One region of the Streptococcus sp. NCTC 11567 genome, then DNA from elsewhere that is predicted to be linked to it. Evidence: predicted binding sites of a transcription regulator. Region 1 holds the regulator's gene; the other holds the start of a gene.

What was found. Region 1 encodes CtsR, which represses protease genes until heat stress. Its sites were predicted from a motif close to TTGGTCAAAAAAGGTCAAANA; they were not measured.
Region 2: a site for CtsR is predicted at 5,136-5,156, ahead of FQT67_RS02255 (ATP-dependent Clp protease proteolytic subunit). Genes of this name have one in related genera too.

Annotation. Positions count from the first base shown of each region.
Region 1 is NZ_LR595857.1:2,012,422-2,020,459, reverse strand. Features, by position in the region: gene FQT67_RS10075 (IS1182 family transposase) at 1-785, shown strand, start outside; gene FQT67_RS10070 (MarR family transcriptional regulator) at 790-1,245, opposite strand; gene FQT67_RS10065 (IS982 family transposase) at 1,281-2,144, opposite strand; gene FQT67_RS10060 (amidohydrolase family protein) at 2,346-3,230, opposite strand; gene FQT67_RS10055 (cold-shock protein) at 3,731-3,934, shown strand; gene FQT67_RS10050 (CtsR family transcriptional regulator) at 4,130-4,591, shown strand; gene FQT67_RS10045 (ATP-dependent Clp protease ATP-binding subunit) at 4,591-7,035, shown strand; gene groES (co-chaperone GroES) at 7,213-7,503, shown strand; gene groL (chaperonin GroEL) at 7,539-8,038, shown strand, end outside.
Region 2 is NZ_LR595857.1:413,496-421,533, reverse strand. Features, by position in the region: gene FQT67_RS02285 (branched-chain amino acid ABC transporter permease) at 1-457, opposite strand, end outside; gene FQT67_RS02280 (branched-chain amino acid ABC transporter permease) at 461-1,330, opposite strand; gene FQT67_RS02275 (ABC transporter substrate-binding protein) at 1,519-2,691, opposite strand; gene FQT67_RS02270 (YlbG family protein) at 2,940-3,230, opposite strand; gene FQT67_RS02265 (YlbF family regulator) at 3,206-3,676, opposite strand; gene FQT67_RS02260 (DUF4298 domain-containing protein) at 3,751-4,047, opposite strand; gene FQT67_RS02255 (ATP-dependent Clp protease proteolytic subunit) at 4,444-5,034, opposite strand; gene upp (uracil phosphoribosyltransferase) at 5,256-5,885, opposite strand; gene FQT67_RS02240 (polysaccharide biosynthesis protein) at 6,084-7,718, opposite strand; gene FQT67_RS02235 (UDP-N-acetylmuramoyl-L-alanyl-D-glutamate--L-lysine ligase) at 7,806-8,038, shown strand, end outside.

The DNA of each region.
Region 1 (8,038 bases):
AGGTGGCTTGTGACAAGTATGGATGGGCGCTTGCTTATAGTGTTGAGGCTGGCAATATCCATGATAGTCAGGCTTTTCCTGCACTTTTTGCCAAGCTTGAACCCTTGAAACCACAGTTTATTATTGCGGATTCCGGCTATAACATTCCTAGCATTGCCAAGTTTCTGATTGATAAGGAGATCACTCCTGTCCTTCCTTACACACGACCAAGAGGAAAGAAAGACCTTCTACGTCCGAAAGAATTGATTTATGATGAGCACTTTGATTGTGTCATCTGCCCTGAACATCAAGCCTTGACCTACCGCACTACGACCAGAGAAGGCTACCGAGAATACAAAAGTGACCCTGCAATTTGTGCCAATTGTCCCCTGTTATCTGTATGTACGACCAGTAAGAACCACCAAAAAGTTGTCACACGGCATATTTGGAAAGACTATTTGGAACAGTGCGAGGACATTCGTCATCAAAGGGGGATGAAGGAGCTCTACCAGCATCGGAAAGAGACGATTGAACGACTGTTTGGCACAGCCAAGGAATACCACAATCTCTGCTATACGAGAGAGAAAGGCAAGTCCAAAATGGAAGATAAGGTTGGACTGACTTTGGCATGCTTAAATCTCAAAAAACTGGTCAAAAGGATGGCGGGAGAGCCTTTTTATTTTGTTCAGATGAGGTGGTTTAAGCACGGAAACAGCCATTTTTATCTAAAAACACTAAAAAAGACAAACACCAATCGATGTTTGTCTTCAATCTGTAAGGAAGTTACTTCCTTTAAATGTGGTTAATTTTCTAAATGTGGTCACGGTCTGCTCCTTTCTCGGCAGTTAGCGAAATGGCTAACATTTTACGTAATAAGGTTTGGAGGTCATTCAATTCGTCATCAGTAAGGCGTTGGGTCAACTGATTTTCCAGTTGGGTGGCAATCTCTTTAAAGGTTTCTTGCATACTCAAGGCTTTGTCAGTGAGGTACAACTGCTTTTGACGCTTATCCTTGCCATTAGCTAGCCGTCTAATCCACCCTTCTTTCTCCAAATTTTGCAGAATCCTCGTGACAGTTGGATTGCTCATGTTAAAATAATGCTCCAAATCCCTCTGGTTAAGGCTACCATTATCAAAGAGATAAAGGTATTTGAGGCACTTAAATTGGCTATGGGTAATGCCATAGGATGCCAGCGTATGATTGGCAATTTTATCAAAACTTAAATTAGCACGTTTAATCAGGTAAACAGTGTTTTTCTCGCACATGTTGCCTCCTTATATATAGCTTGCTACCCGTGGTGCTAGTTGATTTCAAAATACTTCAAATTATAAGCTAGTATGAATTGTTCAAGTCTCAATTGTAATCCAGATAGTCCCCTAGCCAATGTCTGCTCAATATCAAATAGAGAACAAAGTTCCGAAAAGCGAGTTTCAATTGTCCGTCTCCATGCTAGCAACTGCCTGTTGTTATGTTGCTTTGCGCCGACCATGTTTTGACGCAAGGGCGTCCACAAATGATAACCTTTATGTCCCAACTTATCTTTTAGCTCTTGACTGAGATATCCTAAGTCCGCAAGGACAACAGTTTGTTTACAGCCTTCTAGCAGTTCATCAACGACTTTAATATCATGGACAGAAGCTGGTGTCACAACATAGTTCAACATAACACCCGATAATGTGACCAGCATATGAACTTTAAACCCATAGAACCATAAGTGTTTAGAGGCATTGTAGCCAATATCAGCTAAACCTTTAAAAACCTTCGCTTTGTGATTGCGAATAGGTTGGCACAAAGGCATAGGAAAACTGTCCATGATCACAATGGTATCTGATGAGATTGGCTTATTCAACGCTTGACGAATGAGTTGAACCACCCCAATAAGCTGTCGTGTCCGTCTATTAAAGCGACTTCTCTCCAGTAAGTTTCCACAAAAGAAAAGGTGACAGATTCTATAGAAACGGCGTTGAGAGGTTATTCCTAACTCAGCTTGAAGTAACAATAAAACAAGAAGTGACACATCAGAAACCTTAGATAAGCCAACCTTTTTACGATGTTTTATTGATTTGGGACAATAATCACGATAACATTGAGAACATATTTGAGTTAATTGTGCTATACTCCATTGTAAATGATGGGATTTTGCAGTATACTGTAAGTGGCTCAAAAGAACTACCTCCTGTCTGTTTCGTCACTTACAGTATAGCTCTTTTGGGCTTTTTAGTATACTTTGACATCAACTAGCACCACGGGTAGCTTGCTATACAAAACAATAGTAACATAATAGCATAGCTTGCTATATTTTTTTTAGGTCAAGTGATTAAAAAAGAGACAAAGCCTGCTAAGGCTATTGTCTCAATTGCTTTCGTTAATGAAGTTTAGAAAGCGACCAACGATTACCATAAAGGGCTTTAGCATTAGTCTCTAAAATGGCTGTTTTCTGATTATCAGTCAAGTTTGCTTCTCGGATGTAAGAAAATGCTCGAGTATATTTTTGATTTTGGAAATAAGGAAAATCACTTCCTGCCAATAAGCGTTGATTTCCTAAAATCTCGTTACTATGGAGAAGAGAGGCTTCGAGGAAATTGGCTGTATCAAACCAGAAGTGCTTCTGGAAGGTTTCAAGCGGATGGTATGAAAAACTACGCCAGTCCTCATAATTATCGAGAATGCGTTGCATTTGAAAGGAAATACCACCACCTAAATGCGCAATATGGAAACGAAGGTGTGGGAATTTTTGTGGGAATTCTCTTTTCAAAAGTTGCAAGGTGGCCAACATATCTTCAATAGGTGCTCCCACCACCCACTCTTGGTCATAATCATTGACCATAGGGCTTAAAGCTCCACAACCTGTGGGATGAATGTAGATAATTGCTCCCAAAGCATCCATTGCTTCAAAGAAGGGTAAAAAAGCGTCATCAGCAATGGATTGGCCTGTCTCAAGAACGGTATTGACTGCGATTCCTAAAAAACCTAGTTCTTCAATGATGCGTTTCCCTTCTTGGATAGCCTCTTCAACATGTGGCAAAGGAACGACACCGTAGGCGCGGAAACGGTCGGGCTGCTGGTCAATAATAGTATGGTAAAAATTATTAATCATTTCAGCGGCTGCAAGAGCTTCTTGTGGTTTGCCAAATTGAGGAACTTGTGGCGTTGCCGAGAGCACTTGATAATCAACACCAGCCTTGTCCATCATGTCAAGGCGTTTGGCTAAATCTTGTGGCTCCCCGGTGGCATTTAGTCCTTTAGCGATGGCAATTCCTTTACCACCTAAGCTTTCTAATCAATCTAGGTACTCATCTGACCAGAGATGGGCATGTGTGTCAATAGCTGTTTGTGTCATCAGTTGACCTTCTTTCTATTATCAATGATAGGAAAGGTTATTTTGACCTTTCTTGCCCTGTGGTGCCTCGCCTTCTATCCCTTCGTTTAATAAGGAGAATTCCCTTCTTACGTCGCTTTAGGTAGGAGTTTGTTAGCATCAACGATTTATCTTTATTGTAACAAAAAATCACTAACTTGAGATAAAATAAGCTTATGATCCCTTGGAGACCAATCAAATAGGGAGTATAATCTTAAAAAATTTAGAAAAAGTAAAAAAACAATCATCTTTTTTTAAGGTTTTAGATTGACAGGGGTTTCAAAACGTGTTACACTTGGCAAGTAAATTAGTTTTTGAGTTAGTATTTGTGTTTCAACATCTTTATTTCTCTCTATTTTTACAAATGCTTTATAGAAAGGAAGTGGATGTATATGGCACAAGGTACAGTTAAATGGTTTAACGCTGAAAAAGGTTTCGGTTTTATTTCAACTGAGAACGGTCAAGATGTCTCCGCGCATTTTTCAGCAATCCAAACTAATGGTTTCAAAACATTAGAAGAAGGACAAAAAGTGGAATTTGACGTTGAAGAAGGTCAACGTGGCCCTCAAGCAGTTAATATCACTAAATTAGCTTAGTCAGGTTAACAAACAAGAGAAAAAAGCAGGTGCTATTGCTAGCGCCTGCTTTTTTCTCTCTTACCTCTCTTGTCAATGGCAAAGAGTTGCTTTTCAGGTCTTCTATTTGTTATAATAATAGTCAGTTTTAGTCAAATCGCACGTCTGTCGTGCCTTTAAGAGACTGAGATGCTTCATGAGTAAAGGAGTGACAGCATGCCGACAAAAAATACTTCAGACAGTATTGAAGAATATATCAAAGAGTTATTAGCCCAATCGGGAATTGCAGAAATTAAACGTTCCATGCTAGCGGATTCCTTTCAAGTTGTTCCAAGCCAGATTAACTATGTTATTAAAACCCGCTTTACAGAAAGTCGCGGGTACGAAGTCGAAAGCAAGCGCGGTGGCGGGGGCTATATTCGTATTGCCAAGGTTCATTTTTCAGACAAGCACCATCTGATTGGCAATCTAATGGCTTCTATTGAGGATCATCTTAGTGAGCAAGTCTTTACCGACTCGATTCAACTCCTCTTTGACGAACACCTCATCACAGAACGTGAGGGAAATCTCATTTTAGCCATGGCTTCTGATGAGGTTCTAGGTGTGGAAGGGCCGGCAATCCGTGCTCGAATGCTCTACCGTTTATTACAGCGTATAGATAGAAAGGGAAGCAATTAATGATCATGTATTCATTGAAGATGCAAGAAATTTTCAGGCAGGCGCAGTTTCAAGCAGCCCGCTTTGATAGCCAATATCTAGAAACTTGGCATATATTGCTAGCTATGGCGAGGGTTGATCACTCCCTAGCGGGTTTGGTGCTAAGCGAATTTGATGCTAAGGTTGCAGTGGAAGAATATGAGGCTGCAGCTATTTTAGCGATGGGCAAAAGTCCTAAATACCAAGTGTCTCACATTGACTTTAGGCCTCAGTCAAAAACCTTAACGAACCTTTTGCAATTTGCCCAAGCTATCAGTCAAGTCACCAAAGACCAAGAGGTAGGTTCAGAGCATGTTCTCTTTGCCATTTTGCTTAATCCAGATATTATGGCGACTCGCTTATTAGAGATGGCGGGTTATACTATCAAGGATAAAGGAAACGGGGAGCCTCGCTTAGCTGATTTACGAAAAGCTATCGAGATTCATGCAGGCTATAGCAAGGAAATAATTAAGGCTATCCACGAGTTGCGTAAGCCAAAGAAAACCAAAAATCAAGGTTCTTTTTCAGACATGATGAAGCCACCAAGCACGGCTGGGGACTTGGCGGACTTTACACGTGATTTGACCGAGATGGCAAGCCAAGGTCTCTTAGAGCCAGTTATTGGCCGTGATGCTGAAGTGTCACGGATGATTCAAGTACTGAGTCGTAAAACAAAGAATAACCCTGTTCTTGTGGGTGATGCAGGTGTGGGTAAAACGGCCCTTGCCTACGGCCTAGCCCAACGTATTGCTAATGGTGTTATTCCTTATGAGCTGCAAGACATGCGTGTTCTAGAATTAGACATGATGAGTGTTGTTGCGGGGACCCGTTTTCGTGGGGATTTTGAAGAGCGCATGAATCAAATCATTGACGATATTGAGTCAGATGGCAAAATTATTCTCTTCGTAGATGAATTGCACACCATTATGGGATCAGGAAGTGGTATTGATAGCACGCTTGATGCTGCCAATATTTTAAAACCAGCCTTATCTCGTGGAACCCTCCATATGGTGGGTGCAACAACGCAGGAAGAATACCAAAAACACATTGAAAAAGATGCCGCTCTTTCGCGCCGCTTTGCTAAGATTTTAATTGAAGAACCTAATGTAGAAGATGCTTATCAGATTCTGCTAGGACTAAAAGGCTCTTACGAGACTTACCATAATGTGACCATTGCTAATCAGGCTGTTAGAACCGCTGTGAAAATGGCACATCGCTATCTGACCAGCAAAAACCTTCCGGATTCTGCCATTGATTTGTTGGATGAAGCCAGTGCTACAGTGCAAGGTATGGTTAAAAAATCTACGCCAGAAATCATCACGCCATTAGATCAAGCTTTGATTGATGGCGATATGAAGAAGGCCTCTCGTTTGTTGGCAAAAGACGTTAAAGGGCAACATCGCAAGCCAACAGCTGTGACAGAAGAGGACATCCTGACGACCTTGAGCAAGCTATCAGGTATTCCACTGGAAAAACTCAGCCAAGCTGATAGCAAAAAATACCTTAATTTGGAAAAAGAACTGCATAAGCGCGTGATTGGGCAAGAAGATGCTGTCTCAGCTATTTCTAGAGCCATTCGCCGTAATCAGTCAGGCATTCGTACAGGTAAACGTCCAATCGGTTCTTTCATGTTCCTTGGTCCAACAGGGGTTGGTAAGACCGAGTTGGCAAAAGCCTTGGCAGAAGTTCTCTTTGATGACGCGTCCGCCCTTATCCGCTTTGATATGTCAGAGTATATGGAGAAATTTGCGGCTTCTCGCCTTAATGGCGCACCTCCAGGCTATGTTGGTTACGATGAAGGTGGTGAATTAACAGAGAAGGTCAGAAACAAGCCTTATTCTGTGCTCCTCTTTGACGAGGTGGAAAAAGCTCACCCTGATATTTTCAACGTCCTCTTACAAGTGCTTGATGATGGCATGTTGACAGATAGCCGTGGGCGTAAAGTGGACTTCTCAAATACCATTATTATCATGACAAGTAATCTAGGGGCAACAGCTCTGCGTGATGATAAAACAGTTGGCTTTGGGGCAAAAGGCATTAGCCATGACCACCAAGCCATGGAAAAACGGATTTTGGAAGAGTTGAAAAAAGCTTACCGACCAGAATTTATCAACCGAATTGATGAAAAGGTTGTCTTCCACAGCCTCACTCAGGACAATATGAGAGAAGTAGTCAAGATTATAGTGCAGCCGTTGATGGCTACTTTGGCAGAAAAAGGCATTACCCTCAAATTCCAGCCAATGGCCCTCAAGTATTTATCAGAAGAAGGGTATGATGTGGAAATGGGTGCTCGTCCATTACGCCGCACTTTGCAAACTCAGGTGGAAGATAAATTGTCTGAATTGATTCTTGCTGGTGAATTGGCAAGTGGTCATACCCTGAAAATTGGCCTTTCTCATGGAAAACTCAGCTTTAACCTTGAGTGATTCCTTATCCCTAACGGAATCGCTAAGAGCCAATGAACAATAAAGAGTCTGTTCTTATGAAAACGGACTCTTTTTTCTTGACTATTTTTGACCAAGTGGTAAAATAGAGGAGAAAGTTAGCACTCGTACAACAAGAGTGCTAAATGACTAAAGATTCTTTTATTGGAGGAAATATACATGTTAAAACCATTAGGTGACCGTGTGGTCGTAAGATTTGACGAAGACAAAGAACAGACCGTCGGTGGTTTTGTTCTGGCAGGCACTCATAAAGAGTCAACACGCAAAGCGACAGTTCTTGCTGTCAGCGAAAATGGCATTCGTACCATTACTGGTGATGCTGTTCTTCCGTCAGTAGCCGTTGGGCAGGAAGTGTTGGTTGAAAACGGACATGACTTGGAAGTAACTGTTGATGGTGAAAAAGTGTCTATCATTCGTGAATCTGACATCATCGCTATTGTCGCAGAATAAGACGAGAAATCTCTGTATAGAAAGAAGGATTGAATATGTCAAAAGATATTAAATTTTCAGCAGATGCGCGTGCTGCTATGGTGCGTGGGGTTGATATGTTAGCGGACACGGTAAAAGTAACGCTTGGTCCTAAAGGTCGTAACGTGGTTCTTGAAAAAGCTTTTGGATCTCCTTTGATTACCAATGACGGGGTTACCATTGCTAAAGAGATTGAATTAGAAGACCATTTTGAGAATATGGGAGCTAAATTGGTTTCTGAAGTTGCTTCTAAAACCAATGATATCGCAGGTGACGGAACCACAACTGCAACAGTATTGACACAGGCTATCGTCCGTGAAGGGCTTAAAAATGTAACTGCTGGTGCCAACCCAATTGGTATTCGTCGTGGGATTGAAACAGCAACAGCAACAGCCGTTGAAGCCTTGAAAGCTATTGCTCAGCCTGTTTCTGGTAAAGAAGCGATTGCTCAAGTTGCTGCTGTGTCATCTCGTTCTGAAAAAGTTGGAGAATACATCTCAGAAGCCATGGAACGTGT
Region 2 (8,038 bases), 1.6 Mb from region 1:
GTAAGACCCCTGTTAAACCAGCTGCGCCATTCGTCAGCTCACCACCATTGATAATAGCAATCCGAATAATTTCAGCAACACCCAAGGTTGCAATAGCCAGATAGTCTCCTTTTAAACGAAGTGTAGGAAAACCAACAATTACCGCTATCAAACCAGCTACCAAAACGCCTACCAGCATAGATAAGTAAAATCCCAGATAGGTTGGCATATATTTGGTCAAAATCGCTGTGGCATAGGCACCAACTGCCATAAAACCGGCCTGACCTAGAGGAAATTGCCCTGAAAAGCCTAGTACCAAATTGGTCCCCATAGCCATGATAATAGCAATGCCAATCCCCATCAAAATTTGAACATAGTAAGGACCTAAGATATCTGTGCCAATCAGTAGGGTCAATATGAGATAAACAAGAGCAAGGATAAAGATCCAAGCCAACAGTGCTTTGTGTTCTTTTTTCATGACCTACACCTTCTCCTTTACATTTTTTCCTAAAAGACCAGCTGGTCTGACCAATAAAATCATAATCAAAACAACATAAACCACCGCATCACGGTAACTAGATAGCCCAATAGCTGTCGAGAAGGTTTCAAGAAGACCAATAATAAACCCACCAAAGGCTGCCCCAGGAATAATCCCAATGCCTCCTAGAACAGCAGCTACAAAGGCTTTCAAACCCGGCGTCATTCCCATCAGAGGATTAATCGAATTGTAGTAAAGTCCAATTAACACTCCTGCTGCTCCCGCAAGCGCAGAGCCTAAGGCAAAGGTAAAACTAATGGTTGAGTTAACGTTAATCCCCATAAGCTGAGCGGCATCACTATCCACCAAAACGGCCCGCATGGCCTTCCCCATTTTGGTTTGTTTGACGATAAATTGCAGGGCTAACATCAAGGTCAAGGAGACCAGTAAAATGATCAATTGGACATTAGTGACACTGATAGGTCCCAAGTGATATTTCACAACTTTTAGAGCTTGCGGAAAAGCGCGTGCTTCTGCTCCGACAAAATAGACCATGCCGTATTCCAGTAAAAAAGACACTCCAATCGCTGTAATCAGCGCAGCGATTCTTGTCGATTGCCGTAAAGGGCGATAAGCCAAGAACTCAATCAAAACACCAAGACAAGCTGTGAAAACCATGGTCAATATCAAGGCTAAGAAAAAGTTCAACTGCAGAGCATTAATCAAGTAATAACCGATAAAGGCTCCCATCATGTAAAGGTCCCCATGGGCAAAATTGATTAACTTAATAATACCGTACACCATGGTATAACCTAAAGCCAGTAAAGCATAAACGCTTCCTAGAATAAGTCCATTAACAAGTTGTTGGAGCATAAGATACCAAACTTTCTAATAAGAGTCATCAAAAATAAGGTAAGAGAATAGCAACAGATAATAACCTGAAAGCTCTCAATCGTTGACAAAAAATTGTCTATAATGATTCTGCAACCACACTACTCTTCTCCTTAACCTAAAAGAAATTGAGGAAAGTAACTGTTCCTCAACTTCCTACCTACATGTGTTTAATCAGCAGTTACTGTTGTTGCTGACGATTCCTTCCCGTTAGTCAGTTCAACAACCGAAACAGGCTTGATAGGGTTGTGCTGTTTGTCGATGGTCATGGTGCCTGTTACCCCTTCAAAATCTTTTAATTTCGCTAGACGTTTAGCAAGGTCAACAGATGTCTTGCTATCTTTAGCAGCATCGGCCGCCATGTAAATAGAATCATAGGCTAGCGCAGCAAACATAGATGGGCTAGTACCGTATTTGGCTTGGTAGGCCTTGACAAACTGAACCGCCTTGTCTGAAGTAGAAGCAGAGAAGCCCGAAATGTAATAAACCTTATTAACGTTTGAAGCCCCTGCCAATTCAACTAACTTATCATCCGCAAACCCGTCAGGACCAAGGATTGGACTGGCAATTCCCATTTCACGCGCCTGCTTGATAATGGTCCCTGTTTCTTGGTAATACCCTGGCATGACGATGGCATCATATTCCTTATCTTTTAGCTTGGTCAAAGCTGATTGAAAATCGGTATCCCCTGATTGGAAAGTAGCTTCTGCTACAATGGTATCTGTGTATACTTTCTTGAAACGTTTCGCAATCCCTTTAGAATAGTCACTGGAATTGTCATAGAAGAGTACCACTTGTTTAGCTTTCAAATGATCACTAGCGTATTTGGCTAACACATCCCCCTGGTAACTATCCACAAAGGTTGTTCTAAAAACATAAGGATTGGTTTTACCGTCACTGGTAAGAGTTAAATTATCTGTTGTCCCAGATGGAGTAATCAAAGGTACTGCTGCTTTGCTAGCATTTGGTGAAGCAGCTGCCGTTGCTCCAGAAGTTGCCGGTCCGACCACGACATTGACTTTGCTCTCAGTTGCTAAATTAGTCGTTACCGTCGCAGCTTCAGAGTTATCTGACTTATTATCTTTAGTGATGACTTCTATCGTTTTACCATCAACTCCGCCAGCCTTATTAATCTCATCAACAGCTAATTTAGCACCTTTTTCTTCAGCGCTACCATAAGCAGAAACGTTTCCGGTTAACTCCAAATTCAATCCAATTTTAAGTGTCTTGCCAATCTCAGTTCCACTAGCAGCTTGAGAGCTAGCACCTGGTGCTGCACTACAAGCTGCGAGGCTTGTCGTTGATAATAATACTAAACCTGAAAATAATAATTTCTTTTTCATAACTACTCCTTATTTAATCCTTAAAAAATAATATGTAAACAAGAATACAGAATTATCAGAAAATTGTCAATACTTATTTTTGAAATATTTTGAAAAATGGCAAAATAACAAAAATTGAATCCAAAAAACGACGTTAATCTATAAAAAAGAGGTGCCACTCAGCCAGTATTTCTGGTGAGTGGCATCTCTTTTTTGGATGCTTGAATAAAACTAATCATACTGGTTGATCAGTCCGACAAAAGGCATCTCTAGGCTTGACTTGCTCCTTCGGTCAATGTCATAGTGTTTTCCTCCCGATGAAGGTTACCCACAAACTGACGATCAATATCATCAAAAGCTGATGGTTTTACTTCTTTGACAAATTTTAAACGACTGATTTCGTCTACTTTCGTTTCCAAATCATTTTTATTAATGTAAATGACTAAATAACGTGAGCGTTTGGAATGGTAATACAAGTCCCCAAACTTTAATAATTTTCTAGCATCGCGATTATAATAAAGGTAAATCACAAGCCCTATACGTTCTTGTTTTTGAAACATGATAAGCCCTTTTCTTTAATATTTTGGTATGGTCCTGATGGGTGTTTCGGCCGTTTTGGTGCCAAAGGAAGTCCTGTATCTACAAAAATACTGTCAGACACCGCACCAGCAATTTCTTCAGAAATGTTAGCCAAAATTTCTTGCAAATCCATTTGGGCCAAGCGCATGGAAACGACCAAAGGATGACAATCCAAGGTACGCTTTTGCAGTAACATTTCCCGACGCAACTGTCTTACTTCGGGTCTAAACTCCTGTAAGGCTTTACTTGCGTCATAACGTTTTTTGATATCTTGAAACCGGCTCATCTCAACTTGCAAGTTGCCATCTGCTTCAACAGCTGCTTTAGCCTCAGCATAAGCCTGATATTGAGGCACTTTTTTTAGACATGCCACAAGCTGATCAATAGCTTCTTCCATGGCAATGAATTCTTCACTTATGACTAACATAACTTGATTATACCATACTTTAATCAAAAGGTAAGGGGGAAGTGATAAGGAGCGAAAAATGTCAGCACAATAGCTTACAGATGTCGGTACATGGTTGACGAAAAGCGCAACAACCTTCCTAGCAAGTCATTATGCTCACAAATGAGCTCATAGAGTTGATCTTCACTGAGGATACCTGCTTTGAGTCCCTCAGTTTCTTGGGTTCTGAAGTGAAACCAGTCCTCGCTACCATAAAAGGCCCTCAAGGCCCTATAATCGTCATAAGCTGCCTCAACTTGAGCAAAACTGATAATTAATTCCTCTAATTTAGGAAAAAAAGCCTCATATTTTTCTTCAAGTTCTTGAAGTTTTTGAACATCATGTGGTGTCATCAATAATCTCCTTTTCACTATAAAATGGGTGAGATAAGTCCAAACAGGATGGGAAAGTCAGCACAATAAATTCATTTTATTATATGGCAATACCATCACTTTAGGATAACATAGTCAAGGCTACATCGTCACTCAAATCCTTAACGGTCTCATAATCATCATGAAATGATTTTTTCCTGTTTTCTCACGCTGATAGGATTACCGTTCACTAGCAAATAACTAAGGAACTCTTAACCATAGGAAGGGCTCATCAAAAACCCATCAGATAAGTAAAATTTTTTTCTCCTTAGCCTCACAACAGCTCACAGGACTCATTCCCCTTCCAAGAAAAGCAAAATGACCAGTCCTCTAGTCAGAAGAAACTGGTCATTTAAAGCGTTTGTTCAGGAAAACCTTTTATTTTAATTCGTTATTTTCCATGATTTCATCAATGAAACCGTAAGCCAAGGTTTCTTCAGCACTCATCCAATAATCACGTTCAGCATCTTTGTGAATTTGTTTAATGGTCTTTCCAGCATTTTGTGCTAAGATTTTTTCTAAACGGTGACGAGTTTTTAAGAGGTGCTCTGCAGCAATGGCCATATCTGTTTGTTGTGTACCACCACCTGTACCACCCATTGGTTGGTGAATCATGTATTCTGCATTTGGTAACATGAAGCGTTTGCCCTTAGTACCTGATGAAGCAATGACAGTCCCCATAGAAGCGGCCATCCCCATAACAATGGTTTGGACATCAGCTTTGATAAAGTTCATGGTGTCGACAATAGCCAAACCCGCTGAAACAGAACCACCAGGTGTGTTGACATACAAATAAATGTCTTTCGTATTGTCCTGAGCATCAAGGAATAAAAGCTGCGCAATGACAGAGTTTGCCATGTTGTCCTCAACAGGGCCTGTCAACATGATAATACGGTCTTTTAATAAGCGTGAGTAAATATCATAAGAACGTTCACCACGACTAGTTTGTTCAATAACAACAGGAATCATAAAAAATCTCCAATCTACAAAGGTTCCAAAGTAGTCCCTAACCTAGAGGGAGTCCTACTATAAATGCCCTCTTTTATAATGATTGACCCTATTATAATCTTTTGGTCAAGAAAGGTCAAATGATAAACTTACTTTTAAAAAAGAGGGGGACCCTCTCTGATTTCTAGGAAATCAAATCAGGTTTCCACCCCATATCCTTAGTTTAGTGAGCTTCTAGTTGACTATTTAGTCCCGAAAAGACGATCGCCAGCATCTCCCAAACCTGGAACAATGTAACCATGTTCATTGAGACGCTCATCAAGGGCAGCAGTGAAAATATCAACATCTGGATGAGCCTCTTGAAGTTTTTTAACCCCTTCTGGGGCTGCTACCAAGCAGACAAACTTGATGTTGGTTGCTCCACGTTTTTTCAACGAATCAACTGCTAAGATAGCCGAACCTCCTGTTGCCAACATTGGGTCAACAAGGAAAATTTGACGTTGGTCAATGTCTTCTGGTAATTTCACCAAGTACTCAACAGGTTCTAAGGTCTCTTCATCGCGGTACATACCGATATGCCCAACTTTTGCTGCTGGTACAAGGCTCAAGAAACCATCAACCATTCCAATACCGGCACGGAGAATAGGAACGATAGCAAGTTTTTTACCAGCTAGTTGTTTTTGCACAGTCTTAGAAACTGGTGTCTGAATTTCCACATCTTCCAATGGAAGGTCACGAGACACTTCGTATCCCATAAGCATGGCAATTTCATTAACCAATTCACGGAAATCCTTTGTCGATGTTGTTTGACGACGTAAGATTGAGAGTTTATGCTGAATGAGCGGATGCGAAATAACTTGACATTTTCCCATGTTGATATACTTCCTTCTATATTTTTTTACACTTTTACCATTATACCAAAAAACTGGTCACTTTGCTCGGGAAATACTGATTTTTATTGATTATCTTTCCTCCTTTTCTTTATACTCCTGATCTCCTTACCGATAAATGGCAAAAAAGAAACCACTCCACAATCAGTTCATCATGAAATCGTTTCTCTTGATAACTCTTTAGTGCCAACCTAATTTCTGACGAAGACGACTAGCCTTGCTACCGATTAACTTGTCAAGTTGATGTGTCAGCAAGGTGAGAGCCGTGTAAACTGCCATTCCCAAACCTCCAATAATCAAGAGGTAAAGAAGACTGGTTAGACGACCTGTTGGTTTAAAGGCATAGCCCAAAAGCCAATTAGCAATAAAAACAACCAAGCCCATGATTATCGTTTCAATCAGGGTCAATAAGAGACGTTTTTGTAACAGTTTACGATTAAATCGAGTAACCTGATGCAAGCGACGATACATGAGGTAAATAGGGACTAAAAGAGCAATGGTTGTTGCTAACAGTGGCCCGTAGGCATGCATAAGGTAAATTAACGGTACTTGTAAGACGAGCTTGATGAGAATCCCATAAGCAAAATAATAAATAGCTTTGCGATTTTCAAAAAGAGCCTGAAGCATGGGTGAAAAAAGGGTATAAAGAGCTAGTAGCAAGGTTTGGAATAAGACAGCCACAAAAAGATGAATGGCACGGTCTTCACTAGCTCCATAAAAAACAGAATAAAGTGGTCTAGCTAGAATAATGGCCCCTGTCAAAGCTGGCAATAAGAACATCATTAACATTTCAATATTATTGATAATCAGGCGTGCCGCTGCTCTCATGTCTTTTTTGACATAATTTTCTGTCAACAAAGCAATACCAACCCCTCCGATAGAAGCTGCTACAGCGATTAAAACCATGGTAATTTTAGCAGGATTAGCGTTAAAATAACCAAATAAAACCAATAATTGAGAGCGGCTATAATCTGTAAACAGACTCATGGTATTCACAAAGGACCACTGGTCAATCAACTGAAAGGCTTGAATAGCGCTTCCTGTCACGATAAAGGGGATGGATTCTTTTAAGGTTTCAAGCAACAAGCCCTTGATATCAATAGAAACGGTATGATCTGGCTTACTAAAAATAGCTGCTAGAAGTCCCTGTTTCCAAAGATAGTAACCCAGAACACCCATACTAGCCACCATCCCGATAAAGGCTGCAAAAGTTGACTGAGTCACTGCTGAAGCGTAATCACCAGAACCTAATTTCATGATAAGGAAGGTGGTCAGAAGCATCCAAATGACTCGAATCAATTGCTCAGCAATCTGACTAATGGCATAGGGCTTAATGTTATTGTGCCCTTGAAAAATGCCTCGAATGACACTCATGACTGGAAAGACAAGGACAGCCAAGGAAAGACTATGCATAATTGGAATAAGCTTAGCATCCCCACCAGATAAACTGGTAAATAAGGGAGAACCTAGATACATAATTGCCGAAAACACAACACCCAAACCAAGCATGAGTTTTAACGTGCTCCGAATCAATTGGTAGCTATGCTCCGTCTGCCCCATAGAATTGTATTTGGCGACTTGCTTAGCAATCGCAACATTAAGTCCTGTGGTTGAAATCAATAAAAAATAAGCATAAACATTATACCCCATATTGAAAAGAGCATTGGCTTGAATCGCGTATTGCCCCATCCAAATGTACCAGGGAATAATGTATAACACTCCTAAAAGTCGGCTAATAAAATTACCAGCTGTGGACCAGGCTGCTCCCTGAACCATCAATTCTTCTTGTGTCAGTTGTTTTTTTTCTGTCGACATATCTATTCTTTCCTAGTTTCTATTAGCTTTATTATAAACTTTTGCTTGTGACTTGTAAAACAGGAACTTTAAAGATAAAATAAGGGTATGATAAGCATTGAACACGTATTAAACATTTTAAAAAAAGACCATAATTTTCGTGAGGTTCTTGATGCCGACGGATACCACTACCATTATCAAGGCTTAAGTTTTGAGCGCTTGAGTTACGATAGCCGTCAAGTAGATGGCAAGACCCTTTTTTTTGCTAAGGGAGCTACATTCAAGGCTGAATACCTTAAAGAAGCAATCGCTAAGGGACTTCCTCTTTATGTCTCAGAAGT